DNA from 3 places in the Kocuria sp. GQ42 genome. Region 1 is predicted to be linked to each of the others. Evidence: riboswitches for the same ligand, from Rfam matches in the RefSeq annotation. Region 1 holds a riboswitch; each other region holds the start of a gene.
The links. Region 1 has a riboswitch for S-adenosylmethionine ahead of AC6CH6_RS13985 (methylenetetrahydrofolate reductase). Riboswitches for the same ligand answer to the same signal wherever they lie in the genome.
Positions count from the first base shown of each region.

Region 2: linked by a shared signal. The riboswitch ahead of AC6CH6_RS16425 (O-acetylhomoserine aminocarboxypropyltransferase/cysteine synthase family protein) and the one ahead of AC6CH6_RS13985 (methylenetetrahydrofolate reductase) in region 1 are both predicted to bind S-adenosylmethionine.
Region 3: linked by a shared signal. The riboswitch ahead of AC6CH6_RS07550 (MetQ/NlpA family ABC transporter substrate-binding protein) and the one ahead of AC6CH6_RS13985 (methylenetetrahydrofolate reductase) in region 1 are both predicted to bind S-adenosylmethionine.

Region 1 covers NZ_JCAXEN010000006.1:271,393-276,679, reverse strand. Annotated here, with positions in the region: gene AC6CH6_RS14000 (amino acid permease) at 148-1,617, shown strand; gene AC6CH6_RS13995 (SRPBCC family protein) at 1,563-2,060, opposite strand; gene AC6CH6_RS13990 (ArsR/SmtB family transcription factor) at 2,064-2,417, opposite strand; SAM riboswitch class I at 2,669-2,775, shown strand; gene AC6CH6_RS13985 (methylenetetrahydrofolate reductase) at 2,846-3,772, shown strand; gene metE (5-methyltetrahydropteroyltriglutamate--homocysteine S-methyltransferase) at 3,829-5,287, shown strand, end outside.
Region 2 covers NZ_JCAXEN010000008.1:218,697-223,983, forward strand. Annotated here, with positions in the region: gene AC6CH6_RS16415 (thiamine pyrophosphate-dependent enzyme) at 1-1,014, opposite strand, end outside; gene AC6CH6_RS16420 (Lrp/AsnC family transcriptional regulator) at 1,256-1,708, shown strand; SAM riboswitch class IV at 1,821-1,942, shown strand; gene AC6CH6_RS16425 (O-acetylhomoserine aminocarboxypropyltransferase/cysteine synthase family protein) at 1,980-3,308, shown strand; gene AC6CH6_RS16430 (cystathionine gamma-synthase) at 3,317-4,510, shown strand; gene AC6CH6_RS16435 (sulfurtransferase) at 4,549-5,287, shown strand, end outside.
Region 3 covers NZ_JCAXEN010000002.1:454,680-459,966, reverse strand. Annotated here, with positions in the region: gene AC6CH6_RS07560 (methionine ABC transporter permease) at 1-408, opposite strand, end outside; gene AC6CH6_RS07555 (methionine ABC transporter ATP-binding protein) at 465-1,544, opposite strand; gene AC6CH6_RS07550 (MetQ/NlpA family ABC transporter substrate-binding protein) at 1,541-2,434, opposite strand; SAM riboswitch class IV at 2,535-2,651, opposite strand; gene dxr (1-deoxy-D-xylulose-5-phosphate reductoisomerase) at 2,696-3,970, opposite strand; gene AC6CH6_RS07540 (GlsB/YeaQ/YmgE family stress response membrane protein) at 4,099-4,371, opposite strand; gene AC6CH6_RS07535 (monocarboxylic acid transporter) at 4,595-5,287, opposite strand, start outside.

The DNA of each region.
Region 1 (5,287 bases):
GTCGGCCCGCTCCCACCCGCGCGCCGGGGACGGCGCGACGCCGGCAGGAGAAGACCCAGGGGCTCGTACCGTGCAAGTCTAGCGGGCCGTGACCCGGGACCGGCATCCGCCGCCCCGTCCGGCGGCCGCCGCGGTCCGATACCCTCGATGCTCATGAGTTCCCCTTCCACGTGGACCCCGGCCGGGTCCCCGTCCTCCGCGCCCGCGGCCGCCCCGGGCACCCACCTCAAGGCCCGGCACCTCGTGATGATGGCCCTGGGCAGCGCGATCGGCACCGGCCTGTTCATCGGCACGGGCGCCGCGATCCGCACCGCCGGGCCGGCGGTGCTGCTGTCCTTCCTGGTGGCGTGCGTGCTGCTCGTGCTCGTGATGCGGGCGCTGGGCGAGATGGCCGCCGCGGACCCGTCCCCCGGCGCGTTCTCGACCTACGCCGAGAAGGCCATGGGCCGCACCGTGGGACGCACCCTCGGCTGGCTGTGGTGGGCGCAGATCGTGGTGGTGGTCGCGGCGGAGGCCACGGCCGCGGCCCAGCTGCTCACGGAGCTGTGGCCGGTGGCCGAGCAGTGGGTGCTGGCGCTGCTGTTCATGGTGGTGTTCACGGCGATCAACCTGGTGCGGGTGCGCACGCTCGGGGAGACCGAGTTCTGGTTCGCGCTGATGAAGGTGCTCGCGGTGCTGGCCTTCCTCGCGGTCGGGGTCGCCGTGCTCCTGGGCCTGACCGAGGAGCCCTCCCCGGGGCTCGCGAACCTCACCGCCCACGGCGGCTTCCTGCCCCACGGCCCCACCGGGGTGGCCGCCGCGCTGCTCGTGGTGGTCTTCGCGTTCGGCGGCACGGAGCTCGTGACCATCGCCGCCGCGGAGACCGAGGACCCGCAGCGCAACGTGGCCCGCGCCGTGCGCACCATCCTGGTCCGGATCCTCGTCTTCTACGTGGGCGCCGTGACCGTCATGGTCCTGGTGCTGCCGTGGAACGACGAGCAGCTCTCGGTCAGCCCGTTCGTGGCCGTGCTGGAGACCGCCGGGGTGCCCGGCGCGGACGTGCTGATGGCCGTGGTCATCATCCTGGCGCTGCTCTCGGCCCTCAACGCGAACATCTACGGCGCGTCCCGGATGCTCTGGTCGCTGGCCCGCCGCGGCTCGGCGCCGCGGGCCTTCGCCGACGTCTCCGACCGCGGGGTCCCCCGGAGCGCGGTGGTCGTCTCCGTGCTCTTCGGCTTCGCCGCCGTGGTGCTCAACTACCTGTGGCCCGAGACCGTGCTGCTGTGGATGCTCAACACCGTGGGCGCGACCTGCCTGGTCGTCTGGGGGCTCGCGCTGGTCTCGCAGATCGTCCTGCGCCGCCGCGCGGACCGGGACGGCACCGAGCTGCCCCTGCGGATGTGGGCCTTCCCGTGGCTGTCGTACCTGGCGCTGGCGCTCCTCGCCGGGATCGTCCTGCTCGGGCTGCTCGACGACGCCGTGCGGGGCCAGCTCCTGCTCACGGCCGGGCTGGTGCTGCTCATCGCACTGGCCTCGCGCACCCTCGGCCGGCGGCCGGAGCACCCCGAGCGTCCGCCCGGCGGTCAGGCCCCGCCCTGCGCGGTCGGCCCGCCCAGCAGCTCCTCGAGCCGCTCGTAGCCCTCGGCCATCCCCTTCTCCATGCCGGATCCGACCATCCCGTCGCGGGCCTCCTGGGACGCGTGGACGGTGTGCCCGCGCAGCCGGCACCGGCCGTCGCCCAGGTCCTCGAAGTGCAGGTACTCCAGGTCCACGGCGTCGGGCCAGCCCTCGTACTCGAAGGTCTGGACCACGAGCTCGTTCTCGCGCACCGTGTGGAAGACGCCGCGGAAGGCGTACTCCTCGGCGCTGTCCTCGCCGCGCTGGACGAACCGGTAGGCGCCGCCGGGGCGGAACTCGAAGCCGTCGATCCGGGTCCGCAGCCCGCGCGGCCCGATCCACTGCCGGAACAGCTCGGGGTCGGCGTGGGCGCGGAAGACGTCGGCCACGGGGTGGTCGAACTCGCGCTCGAAGTCGATGAAGGGCAGGCCGTCGGGGACGGTCAGGTGCAGTGCGTGTCCCATGGTTCAGTCCTGGGTGTGCTCGCCGCGGTCCGCGGCTCGGGTGTCGAGCACGGCGTCGAGGCGGCGGAACTGCTCCTCCCGGACCAGCCGGTACCGGTCGATCCACGCGGTGAGCGCCTCGAGCCGTGCGGGGTCCAGGTGGACGGGCCGGCGCTGGGCGTCACGGGTGCGCGTGACGAGCTGCGCCTGCTCGAGGACCTGGATGTGCTTCGAGACCGCCTGGAGGGAGATCGCGAAGGGTTCCGCCAGTTCGGTGACCGTGGCCGGTCCGCGGCTGAGCCGGGCGACGATGCGGCGGCGGACCGGGTCGGCCAGGGCCAGGAAGGCCCTGTCGAGCTCGTCGTCGCCGGGGTCCACGGTGTTTGTCAACTGATTCCTTGATCAACCTGTTGGTTGTCAAAGACTAGGCCGCCCGCCCGGGCCCGGCAAGACCCGAGACCGGATCGTGACGGACCCGGACCTGCGCTCCTCTCGGGCCTCACCGCCGGTGCGTCGTCGCGCGTCCGTGTTGCGTCCTGTGACGCCGCGGTCGTCACAGTCGGCGCACCGGCGTCTTCTGGGCGCCCGCACTTGGCAGCGCGGCGGGGCACCCGCTGGAATGGGTCCTGCATCTATCCAGAGCGGCCGAGAGACCTGGCTCGTCGACGCCGCAGCAACCATCCGCGCCCCCGCCACCGGGTGCGCGGAACGGTGCTCCCGCCAGGACCGATGGAGCTGTCGCAGCCTCCCGGGTCCACTCCGGGACGGCTGCTGCCCTCCCTCGGGGTGACCCTTGGAGGAAGAACGTGACACCACGCCCGACCGCCCGGCCGGCGCCGCCGTCCCTGTCCTACGAGCTCTATCCGCCGCGCAGCGCGGCGAGCGCCGACACGCTGCTGCGGACCATCGAGGAGCTCGAGCCCACCCGTCCCGACCACGTCTCGGTGACGTACAGCGGGGACGAGCAGCGCCGGGACAGCTCGCTCGCCCTGCTCGACCACCTCCTGGCGCGCACGAGCCTGCGGCCCCTGGCCCACCTGACGTGCGTCGGCAGCACCCGGGCCGAGCTGGAGCAGACCGTGGCCGCCCTGGTTCGCCGCGGCGTCCGGGGCGTCCTGGCCCTGCGCGGCGACCTCGACCCCGGTGCCGAGCCGGGCGAGCTGCGGCACGCCGGCGAGCTCGTGGAGCTCGTGCGCGAGGTCGAGCAGCGCCACACCGCGGCCCTGGCGGCCGGCCGGCTCGCCGTGGGCGTGGCCGCCTACCCGACCCGGCACCCGGAGTCGCCCTCGTTCCGGCACGACGTCGAGGTGCTGCTGGCCAAGCAGCGCTCCGGGGCGGACTTCGCGATCACGCAGGTCTACTTCCGCCCGCAGCGCTACGAGCGCCTGGTCGCGGCGGCGCGGGCGGCCGGGGTGACGATCCCGATCGTCCCGGGGATCATGCCGGTCACCGACCCGCGGCGGCTCCGGACGCTGTGCCGGCTGGCGGGCCTGGCGCCCCACCCGGGCCTGGCCGCCGCGCTGGAGGACGCGCCCGGTCCTGCCGAGCGGCACCGCGCCGGCGTGGCCTTCGCGGCGCGGCTGGCCCGCGCCGCCCTGGACGCCGGCGCCCCCGGGCTGCACCTCTACACCTTCAACGAGCACCGGGCCGCGCTCGACCTGCTGGAGCACGTGGACCTCCCGCGCGTCCCGCACGTGCCCGTCGCGCTCGACGACCTCCTGCTCCCCGCCTGAGCACGCACCGACCCACCGTTCCGCACGACCCCTCGACACCTCTTCAGGAGACCACCATGACCACTGTCCCGTTCCCCGCCGCCACCATCACCGGCTACCCCCGGATCGGCCGCCGCCGCGAGCTGAAGAAGGCCCTGGAGGCCTACTGGGCCGGGCGCTCGACCCGCGAGGAGCTGGAGTCGGCGGCCGCCGACCTGCAGCTGGCGACCCACCGCCGGCTCGTGGAGCTGGGCCTCGGCGCCCGGGACTCGTCCCTGCCCGCGGCGTTCCCCCTCTACGACCAGGTCCTGGACACCACCGTGGCCCTCGGGGCGGTGCCGACCCGCTTCGCCGACCTCGCCGACGCCGAGGGCCGGCTCGGCCTCGACGCGAGCTTCGTGCTGGCCCGCGGCGACGCCGGGCGCGCTCCGCTCGAGCTGACCAAGTGGTTCGACACCAACTACCACTACCTCGTGCCCGAGATCGGCCCGGAAACCCCGTTCCGCGCCACCGCCGACCGGCTCGTGGCCGACGTCCGCCGCGCCGCCGCGCACGGCTTCACCGTCCGCCCGGTCCTCGTGGGCCCCGTGTCCTTCCTCCTCCTCGCCAAGGCCGACGACGACGCCCCCGCGGGCTTCGACCCGCTGCAGCGGCTCCCCGAGCTGCTGCCCGTGTACGCGCGGCTGCTCCAGGAGCTCGCCGCCGCCGGCGCGGACTGGGTGCAGCTGGAGGAGCCGGCCCTCGTGGCGGACCAGGACGTCCCCGCCGAGCAGCTCGCCGCGTCCGTGTGGGACGCCTACACGGGCCTGACCGCCGTGACCGGGCGCCCGCAGCTGTTCGTCACCACGTCCTACGGCTCCCCCGGACCGCTGCTGCACCCGCTGGCCTGCTCCGGCGTGGAGGCCGTGCACCTCGACCTCGTCAAGGGCGCCGCCCCCACCGCCGAGGAGCTGGAGTTCTTCCGGGGCGAGGACTCCGCCGTGCTCGTGGCCGGCGCCGTGGACGGGCACAACGTGTGGCGGGCCGACCTCGCCGGCCGGCTCGACCAGCTCGCGGAGCTGGCCCGCGGGGGCGCCCAGGTGTCCGTGGCCTCCTCCACGTCCCTGTTCCACGTCCCGCACGACGTGGCCGAGGAGACCCGGCTGGACCCGCAGCTGCGGAGCTGGCTCGCCTTCGCCGACCAGAAGGTCGGCGAGATCGTCACCCTGGCCCGCGGTCTCGCCGCCGGGACGGAGGCGGTCGCGCCGGAGCTGGCCGAGGCGGCCGAGGCCCGCCGCACCCGGCAGGACGCCGCGGGGGTCCGGGACGCGGCCGTGCGCGAGCGCGCCGGGTCGCTGACCGCCGCGGACATCGGACGGTCGGCCGCGGAGGTCCGCCGGAGCGCCCAGGAGGGCCTGTCCTTCACGGCGTCCGGGCCCCTGCCCCCGCTGCCCACCACCACGATCGGCTCCTTCCCCCAGACCGCGGAGGTCCGCGCTGCCCGCGCCCGGCACCGCGCCGGAGCCCTGACGGACGCGCAGTACGACGCCTTCCTGC
Region 2 (5,287 bases), on a different contig from region 1:
GGCTGCGGCGATGCGCTGCTCCGCCGCGTCGTCGAGCACGCCCTCGGCGCCGAGGTAGGCGCGCATCCGGGTCACCGGGTCCTTGGCGATCCACTCCTGCACCTCGGCGTCGTCCCGGTAGCGGGTGGCGTCGTCGGCGTTGGTGTGCGCCTGCATGCGGTAGGTGTGCGCCTCCACGAGGAGGGGCTCTGACTCGGAGCGGGCCAGGTCCACGGCGCGCCGCAGGGTGGCGAGCAGCGCCACGAGGTCGTTGCCGTCCACGCGCTCGCCGGCCATGCCGTAGCCCACCGCCTTGTGGGCGAGGCTCGGGGCCGCGGACTGCTGGGACAGGGGCACGGAGATCGCGTAGCCGTTGTTCTGCACGAAGAACACGACCGGCAGCTTGAACACGGCCGCGAAGTTCAGGGCCTCGTGGAAGTCGCCCTCGCTGGTGGCGCCGTCCCCGCACATCGCCAGGACCACGGTGTCCTCGCCGCGCAGCTTGGCGGCGTGGGCCACGCCCACCGCGTGCAGCAGCTGGGTGGTGAGCGGGGTCGACTGGATGCCCACGCAGTGCTCGTACGGGTCGTAGCCGCTGTGCCACTCGCCGCGGAAGATCGCCATGACCTGCATCGGGTCCACGCCCTTGGTCATGACCGCCACGGTGTCCCGGTAGGTCGGGAACAGCCAGTCGCCCTCCTCGAGGCACAGGGCGGCCGCCACCTGGCAGGCCTCCTGGCCGTGGCTGGACGGGTAGACGGCCATCCGGCCCTGGCGGACCAGCGCGGAGTTCTGGTCGTTGACCCGCCGCCCGATCACCAGCTTCTCGTAGGCGCCCAGCAGGACGTCCGGGGCCGGCAGCGGGTACTCGTGGCCGGGGCCGGTGCCCTGCTCCTCGGGGGCGAGCAGCCGCCCGCTGGGGTCGACCATGCGGATCTCGCCGCGGGCCGGGAGCATGTACTGCTCCGGCGTGATGCCGAAGCTCTGGGAGGCCCGGAGGATCGGGTCCTCGGGGGTCTCGACGGTCTGGCTCATGGTGTCCCCTCGGTCGGTCCCCGGTGCGGCCGCGGTCCGGGGAGGGCAGGAAGGTGGTGCGGCTCTGTCTCCCCAGTATGGGAACCGGGCATGGTTCGTATCCACAGAGCGGGGAAAATGCAGAAGTCTGAGACAGACAGTGCACCGCACGTGGACGAAATGTTCTAGTGTGGCGTGGAGCACACGCATTCGTCCGACACGTTCCGGGCGCCGCGCCCGACCCGCCCCGAAGGAGCCCGCCGTGCCCTCGACCCCCGTGCCGCTGGACGAGACCGACCGGAAGATCCTCGCGGAGCTGTCCCGGGACGCGAGGCAGTCCGTGACGGCGATCGCCGCGGCCGTGCACGTCTCCCGCGCCCACGCCTACGCCCGGATCAACCGGCTCCGGGACGAGGGGGTGATCCTGCGCTTCAGCACCGTGATCGACCCGGTCCGGGCGGGCCTGCAGGCCTCCGCGTACGTGACGCTCAAGCTCCAGCAGAACACCTGGCGGGAGCTGTGCGCCCAGCTCCAGGCGATCCCCGCCGTGCACCACATCGCCCTGGTGGGCGGGAACTTCGACGTCATGCTCCTCGTGCGGGCCGTGGACACCGTGCACCTGCGGCAGGTGATCTTCGAGCACGTCCAGCAGCTGCCCGGCGTGGTGGACACCCAGACGTTCCTGATCTTCGAGGACATCGACACCCGGGCCTGACGCGAGGGCCCGCGCCGGGCCCGGCGCGCACGGCCGGCGTCACGAACCGTCACGGTCGTCATCTTCCGACGCGGAGGGACACCCACTACCTCTGCGCATAGTGTTGTTCCAGCTTCACGAGACGTGACCGCCAAGCTCCGACTTGGTCACGCACCAACCCCATGCTCATTGGGTGGTTCGGATGAGGAAGCGGCCTGCATCTTCCGCGGCGTGCCCACCGGGCCCGCGCGGATGACCGGTGCGGGTAAGAGCAAGGCACAGGAGCAGCGCCATGTCCATCCCCGTGACCGACCACGACCTCGCGACCCGGCAGATCCACGCCGGCACCCACGACCAGGTCACCCAGCGCACCCTAACGGTGCCGATCTACCAGACCGCGGCCTTCGAGTTCCCGGACTACGAGGCGGCCCGGCAGATGTTCGCCCAGACCCGGGCGGGCTTCACCTACACGCGCACCGGCAACCCCACGGTGGCCGTGCTCGAGCAGCGGATCAGCGACCTCGAGGGCGGCGCGGGCGCCGTGGCGACCGGCTCGGGCCAGTCCGCCGTGGCCGTGGCGCTGCTGGCCCTGCTCGGCCAGGGCGCCGGGAAGCACCTCGTGGCCTCCGAGAAGCTCTACGGGGGCACGGTGGACCTGCTCACCGACTCCTTCGCGGACTACGGCATCGAGGTCTCCTTCGTGGACCCCACCGCCCCGGGGGCGTGGGCCGCGGCCGTGCGCCCCGACACCCGCGCGTTCCTGCTCGAGTCCATCGGCAACCCGCTGGCCACCCTCCCGGACCTGCCCGGGATCGCCGACGTCGCCCGGGCCGCCGGGGTGCCCGTCGTCGTCGACAACACCCTCGCGTCCCCGGCCCTGTACCGGCCGCTGGAGAAGGGCGCGGACATCGTGGTGCACTCGGCCACCAAGTTCCTGGGCGGGCACGGCAACGCGCTCGCCGGGGCGGTCGTGGACGGCGGGACCTTCGACTGGTCCGCGCGGCCGGACAAGTGGCCGCAGTTCACCCAGGCCCGCGCCCGCTGGGGCGGGCTCAGCCTCGTCGACAAGTGCGCCGCCGCCAGCCCCTACCTGCACCTGGTCCGGGCGAAGTACGTGCACGACCTCGGCACCACGCTCTCCCCGTTCAACGCCAGCCAGATCCTGCAGGGCACCGAGACCCTCGACCTGCGCGTGGCCCGCCACACGGCCTCGGCGCTGGCGGTGGCCGAGTTCCTGGCCGGGCACCCCGCCGTCGCCCGGGTCCACCACCCCGGCGTGCCGGGGGACCCCGGCGCCGGCATCGCGGCCCGGGACTTCCCGCGCGGGACCGGCTCCGTGTTCTCCTTCGACCTCGCCGCCCCGGACGGCGCCGTGGGCCCGTTCATCGACGCGCTCCGGCTGTTCAAGCTGGTCGCCAACATCGGGGACACCCGCAGCCTCGTGGCCCACCCGGCGGCCATGACGCACTGCCGCCTGACCCCCGAGCAGCGCCGGGCCGGCGGGATCGCCGAGACCACGATCCGGCTCTCGATCGGCCTCGAGTCCCCCCAGGACCTCGTGGCCGACCTCGGCCAGGCCCTCGACACCGTCGTCACCGCCGTCCAGACCACCCGGAAGTGAGCCCCGCCATGACGTCCCCCACCGAGACCCGCACCCGCCACCGGGGCTTCACGACCACCGCCGTCCACGCCGGCCAGGAGCCCGACCCGCTGACCGGGGCGGTCATCCCGCCGATCTACCAGACCTCCACGTTCGCCCAGGACGGGATCAACGTGCTGCGCGCCGGGCACGAGTACAGCCGCGGCTCCAACCCCACCCGCAGCGGCTTCGAGGAGCAGCTCGCGGCCCTGGAGCGTGGCGAGCGGGGGTTCGCGTTCGCCTCGGGGATCGCCGCCGAGGACGCCCTGCTGCGCGCCGTGCTGCGCCCGGGCGACCACATCGTGCTCGGCGCCGACGGCTACGGCGGCACCAACCGGCTGATCACCCGGGTCCTCGCCCCGTGGGACATCGGGCACACGCCCGTGGAGATCACGGACCTCGACGCCGTCCGGGCGGCCGTGCGCCCCGGCGCCACCAAGGTGCTGTGGCTCGAGACGCCGTCCAACCCGCTGCTCGGCATCGCCGACGTGGCGGCGTGGGCGCAGCTGGCCCGGGACGCCGGGGCGCTGCTCGTCGTCGACAACACCTTCGCGTCCCCGTACCTGCAGACCCCCCTCGAGCTCGGCGCGCACGCCGTGGTGCACTCCACCACGAAGTACATCGGGGGGCACTCCGACGTGCTCGGCGGCGCCGTGGTCGTGGGCACGGCCCAGTGGCGCGGGGCCCCGCTCGCCGAGGCGGTCGGCTTCCAGCAGTTCGCCGCCGGCGCCGTGGCGGGCCCCCAGGACAGCTACCTGGCCGCCCGCGGGCTCAAGACCCTGAGCCTGCGGATGGAGCGCCACCAGGACAACGCGCAGCGGATCGCCGAGTGGCTCCTGGAGCGCCCCGAGGTCGCGCAGGTGCTCTACCCCGGGCTGCCCGGGCACCCCGGCCACGCGCTCGCCGCCGCGCAGATGCGCGGGTTCGGCGGCATGGTCTCCTTCCGGCTGACCCGTGGGGAGGCCGCCGCCCGGGCGGTGGCGGAGGGCACCCGGCTGTACTCGCTGTCGGTGAGCCTGGGCGGGGTGGAGTCCCTGATCTGCTACCCCTCCGAGATGACGCACGCCTCCGTGAAGGGCACCGCGCTGGCCGTGCCCGTGGACCTGGTGCGGCTCTCGGTGGGCATCGAGGACGTCGAGGACCAGCTGGAGGACCTCGAGCGCGCGCTCGCCGGCGCCTCCTGACCCGGCGTCCCGGGGTCCACCGCACTAGCCTGAGGCGCGTGAGCACCGGCACCCCGCAGCACAGCACCCCGCCCAGCAGCACCCCGCACGACGACGCCCCGCTCGCGCTCCCCGGGCCCGTGGTGAGCACCCACTGGCTGGCCGAGCACCTCCAGGACCCCCGGCTGGTGCTCGTGGACGCGAGCTCCACGCTCAACCGGGCCGAGGAGGCCCTTCCCGGGGCGGTGCTCCTGGACCTGGACGGGGCCTTCTCGGACCCGTCCTCGGACCTGCCGCACACGGCGCCCCCGGCGGAGCAGCTGAGCGCGGCGGCCCGGGCGCTCGGCATCTCGCGCACGAGCACGGTGGTGGCCTACGACGCCAAGGGCGTCTTCGCGTCCGCCCGCGTCTGGTGGCTGCTCCGGACCGCGGGCTTCGACCGGGTCGCCGTCCTCGACGGCGGTCTCCCGGCGTGGGCCGCGGAGGGCCGGCCCACGGGGGCGCACGCCGCGCCGCCGGCCGAGCCCGGCGACGTCGAGCTCGCGCCCCGTCCGGGCGGCTTCGTCGGGGCGGAGGACGTCGCCCGCGCCCTGGCCGACCCGGGCGCCACCGTCCTGGACGCCCGCTCCGCCGGCCGGTTCGCGGGCACCGAGCCCGAGCCGCGGCCGGGCCTGCGCGCCGGCCACATGCCGGGGGCGGTCAGCCTGCCCTACACCGACCTGCAGGACGGGCAGGGGCGGCTGCTGCCGCTGCCGCAGCTGCGGGAGCGGATCGCGGCGGCCGCGCCCGAGGGGCGGC
Region 3 (5,287 bases), on a different contig from region 1:
GACCAGGAAGGTGTAACCGAGCACCAGGGGGCCCAGCGCCTCGGGCAGGATCACCGTGGTGATGATCCGGCCGCGGGAGACGCCCATGGAGCGGGCCGCCTCCACGACCCCGGGGTCCACGCTCATGAGGTTCTGCTCGACGATGCGCGCCACCGCGAACATGGCCCCGATGGTCATCGCGAAGATCGCGGCGTTGGGCCCCAGCCGGGTCCCGACGACCCCCTGGGTCACCGGTCCCAGCGCGGCCAGCAGGATGATGAACGGGATCGGCCGGACGAAGTTCACCACGAGGTTGAGGCCCTCGTGCACCGCCCGGTTCTCCAGGATGTTGCCCCGGCGGGTGACGTAGAGGCCGACGCCCACGAGCAGACCGAGCAGGCCGGCGAGCAGCAGCGTGACCGCCACCATGTAGAGGGTCTCCCCGAGCGCGGACAGCAGCTCGGGTCCCAGGACGGACCAGTCGTTCACGCGGCCACCTCTCTCAGGGTCGTGATGCGGGACATCTCGTCGACCACGGCCTGCACGGCCGTGTCCGCGCCGGTCAGCTCGAAGGTCAGGGACCCGAACGACTGCTCCTGGAGCACGCTGATCCCGCCGTAGGCGATGGTGAAGCGGACCCCGCGGGCGGCGCCGTCCGAGAGCACCCCGCCGATGTCCACGCCGTCGCCGACGTCCACGATCACCAGGCGCCCCCGGTGGGCGCGGCGCAGCCGCTCGACCTCGCGGGCGTCCGGCACCGAGTGCAGGACGGAGGAGACGAAGCGGCGGGCGGTCTCGGTGCGGGGCCGGGCGAAGATGTCCACGGTGGAGCCGTGCTCCACGACCTTCCCGTCCTGCATCACGGCCACGCGGTCGGCGATCGCGCGGACCACGTCCATCTCGTGGGTGATGATCACGATCGTGATCCCGAGCTCCCGGTTGACCCGCTGCAGCACCTGCAGCACCTCCTGCGTGGTCTCCGGGTCGAGGGCGCTCGTCGACTCGTCGGCCAGGAGCAGCTTCGGGCTGGTCGCCAGGGCGCGGGCGATGCCCACGCGCTGCTTCTGCCCGCCGGAGAGCTGCTCCGGGTAGTTGCCGGCGCGGGCGGCGAGGCCCACGAACTCGAGCAGCTCGGCCACCCGCGCCCGGCGCTTCTCCTTCGGCCAGCCGGCCCGCTTGAGCGGGTACTCGACGTTGCCGGCGACGGTGCGGGAGGTGAAGAGGTTGAACTGCTGGAAGATCATCCCGATCTCCTGCCGCACGGGCGCCAGCTCGGTCTCGCGCCGGCCGGCCACCTCGAAGCCCTCCACGGTCAGGGAGCCCGAGGACACGGGCTCGAGCCCGTTGATCAGGCGCACGAGGGTGGACTTGCCCGCCCCGGAGTAGCCGATCACGCCGAAGATCTCGCCGCGGCGGACGTCGAGGGTGACGTCGTCGACCGCGAGCACCTCGCGCGCCGCCCGCCCCGAGCCGGTGCGGAAGGTCTTGGAGACGTTGCGGAAGGAGACGAGCACCTCGTCCGGGCGCCCGGGTGCGGACGGCCCGGCGGGGACCGCCGCGCTCACTGCTCCTGGTCCTTCAGCTCCTGCTGGTAGCGCGCGGTCAGCTCCTGGAGCTCCTCCGGCTCCAGCTGCAGCGGCACGGCGGTGTCCTTGGTCTCCTCCATCTCGGCGTCGATCACGGCCTGCTCGTGGTAGAGGTCCGCGACCTGCCGGAGGGTCTCGTCGTCGGCGAGCTCCTCCGTGGTGGTGAAGAGGTTGACGTAGGCGCGGGAGCCCTCGGACTCGGGGTCGTCCTGGGCGAGCGCGGACTGCGGGTCGATGTCGGCCCGCGAGAGGAAGTCGTTGTTGATGACCGAGCCGGCCACCGAGTCGAGCGAGAGCACCGTCTGCTCCGCGGAGACCGGGGTGACGCGCACCGTGGAGGCCTCGGTGTCGACGTCGAGCTCGGTGGGGATGAGGGTGTCGCCGGTCAGCTCCACGAGACCTGCGGCCTCGAGCACGAGCAGGGCCCGGGAGAGGTTCACGGCGTCGTTGGGCACCGCGATCTCGTCGCCCTCCTGGAACTGCTCCACGGAGTCGTACTGGTTGGAGTACAGGCCCAGCGGGTAGATCGAGGTCGAGCCGATCGGGGTGATGGAGCCCCCGGCCGCGTTGTTGTAGTCGGCGAGGAACGGGACGTGCTGGAACCAGGTCATCTCCACGTCACCGGACTCGGTGGCGGGGTTCGGCTGGTTGTAGTCGGAGAAGTCGACGTACTCGACGGTGATGCCCTGTTCCTCGGCCACCCGCTGGAGGGCGTCGTGGGTCGGGTCGGTGCCCACCACGCCGATGGTGACCTTGTCGTCGGCGAGCACGCCCTCGCCGGAGGACTCCCCGGCGGAGCCGCCGCAGGCGGTGAGGGCGAGGCCGAGGGTCGTGGCCAGGGCGAGGAAGGGGAGGCGCTGCGATCGCATGTGGTGCCTTTCCGTGGGTCCGGGGTGTCGGAGGTCTCCACCGGGGCCAACGGGTCCGGCGGCCACGGTCGAGGGCGCGCCGGAGGGCGCGTGCGCGGTAGGACCGTACTTGCCGCCGGCCGTCGTCGGCCGGTGCCGGATGGTTCACCTGGGGCACCCCACTACGGGAGAGGGTTGCCGCCCAGCAAGCCAGGGCTGCACGCTGGGACTCGTCATCCGCCCGACAGACTAGCACGTGCGGAGGGGCCGGCCCCGGCCCGGTCAGCGCGCGAGGACCTCGCGGGCCCGCCGGCGGGCCCAGCGCTCGGCCGCCAGCACGGCCTCGAGCTCCAGCGGGCCGTCGTCGTCGTGCTCACCCAGGACCGCCTCGACCGTGTCCACGATGGCGGGGAACCGGATCCGGCCGTCGTGGAAGGCGTGCACCGCCTCCTCGTTGGCCGCGTTGAACACGGCGGGGAAGGTCCCGCCCCGCTCGCCCGCCGCCTTGAGGAGCTCGACGGCGGGGAACGCCACCGGGTCGAGGGGTTCGAAGGTCCACTCCGTGGCGCGCGTCCAGTCGCACGGCAGGGCGGCCCCGGGCACCCGGTGCGGCCAGGCCAGGCCGAGGGCGATGGGCAGGCGCATGTCCGGGGGCGAGGCCTGGGCGAGGGTGGAGCCGTCCACGAACTGGACCATGGAGTGCACGACCGACTGGGGGTGGACCACCACGTCGATGCGCTCGAGGGGCACGTCGAAGAGCAGGTGGGCCTCGAGCACCTCGAGGGCCTTGTTCACCATGGTCGCCGAGTTGGTCGTCACCATCAGCCCCATGTCCCACGTCGGGTGGCGCAGCGCGTCCCGGGGGGTGACCGCCTCGAGCTCCGCCCGGGACCGGCCGCGGAAGGGCCCGCCGGAGGCCGTCAGCACGAGCCGGTCCACCTCCCCGGCGGTGCCGCCGCGCAGCGCCTGCGCCAGCGCGGAGTGCTCGGAGTCGACGGGGATCAGGGCGTCCGGGTCCCCGGTGGCCGCGGCGGCGGCCTTGACGAGGGCGCCGCCGGCGATCAGGGACTCCTTGTTCGCCAGGGCGAGCCGGTGCCCGGCCCGCAGCGCCGCCAGCGTGGGAGCGAGGCCGATGGAGCCGGTGATCCCGTTGAGCACGAGGTCGGCGTCGGGGTGGGCGGCGGCCGCGGACGCGGCGTCGGGCCCGTGCACGACGTCCGGGCGGTATCCCCCGGCCCCGGCGGACGCGGCCCGGTCCGCGATGAGGCCGGTCAGCCGGGCGGCGTCCTGGGCGGTGCCGCTGGTCGCCACGAGCGCGGCGCGGGTCTCGAGGGCCTGCTCGGCGAGGAGCTCGAGGTGCCGCGGTCCGGCGGCGAGGGCGACCACGGTGAACGGGTCCGCGCCCTCGAGCTCGCGGGCGGCCCGCACGACGTCGAGCGCCTGGGTGCCGATCGAGCCCGTCGAGCCGAGGACGCTGATCCGGCGGGGGCCGGCGGCGGCCAGGGCGCGCAGCTCGGGTGTCGGGCGGGTGCGGGGCGAGGCGGCGGGGGGCGTCATGGCCCCAGTATCCCCCAGCGGCCGTCCCCGGTGCCGTGCCCCGGGGGTGCCTGCGGCCGGCCCGGAACGGGCCGAGGCCCCGTCCACCGGGAACGGTGGACGGGGCCTCGGCGACCGACGGGGGTGGGTCAGCGCGTGGCGCGACCCTTGCGGCCGGAGACCGCGCCCCAGATGAAGAGCACGATGAGGGCTCCCACGACGGCGGTGATGATGGTGCCGATGTCGAACGCGGACTCCAGGTCCCCGATGCCGATCAGCGAGCCGAGGAAGCCTCCGAGGAGGGCCCCCACGATGCCGAGGACGATCGTGACGATGATGCCGCCACCCTGGCTGCCCGGCATGATGAGCTTGGCGAGGGCGCCGGCGATGAGGCCGAGGATGATCCAGCTGATGATTCCCATGATGGCTCCTTATCCGTCCCGGGAGGGACTTTTATTGTACGCAACCGGCGAGTATCCCAGGAATACCCTGAGGTTGCTTCTGCGCTTCACCCTAGCCGACGGTCAGCCGCCTGTCTGTTCCCGTTAGCCAATCGACGCGTTCCTCCCGGACGCGGACCGGCCCGCCGGAAGCCGGGGCTTCGGGCGGGCCGGTGGATCCTCCCAGGTGGGAGCGGGGAATCCGTCAGTGGGCGACGGGCTTCTCGGCGCCGATGCCTGTGAGGGAGCGCACCTCCATCTCGGACTGCTTGATCGGGTCCTCGAGACGGCGCTCCGTCATGGAACCGATGAAGCCGAGCAGGAAGGAGGCCGGGATCGAGACGATGCCCGGGTTCTGCAGCGGGAACCACGCGAAGTCGGCCGTCGGGATCATCGACGTCTCGGTGCCGGACATGACCGGGGAGAAGATGATGAGGCCCACCGACATGATCAGGCCGCCGTACATGGACCAGACCGCGCCCCGGGTGGTGAAGCGCCGCCAGTACAGGGAGTACAGGATGGTCGGCAGGTTCGCCGAGGCCGCGACCGCGAAGGCGAGCGCCACGAGGAACGCGACGTTCTGGCCCTGGGCGCCGATGCCGCCCGCGATGGAGACGAGACCGATGACCACCACCGTGGTCTTCGCGACCTTCAGCTCCTTGCGGGGATCGGAGTTCCCCTTCTTGATCACGCTGGTGTAGATGTCGTGGGCGAACGAGGCCGAGGCCGTGATGGCCAGGCCGGCGACGACCGCGAGGATCGTGGCGAACGCCACCGCCGCGATGATGCCCATCAGCAGGGACCCGCCGAGCTCGAAGGCCAGCAGCGGGGCCGCGGAGTTCACGCCGCCCGGTGCCGCCTGGATCCGCTCGGCGCCGATCAGGGCCGCCGCGCCGAA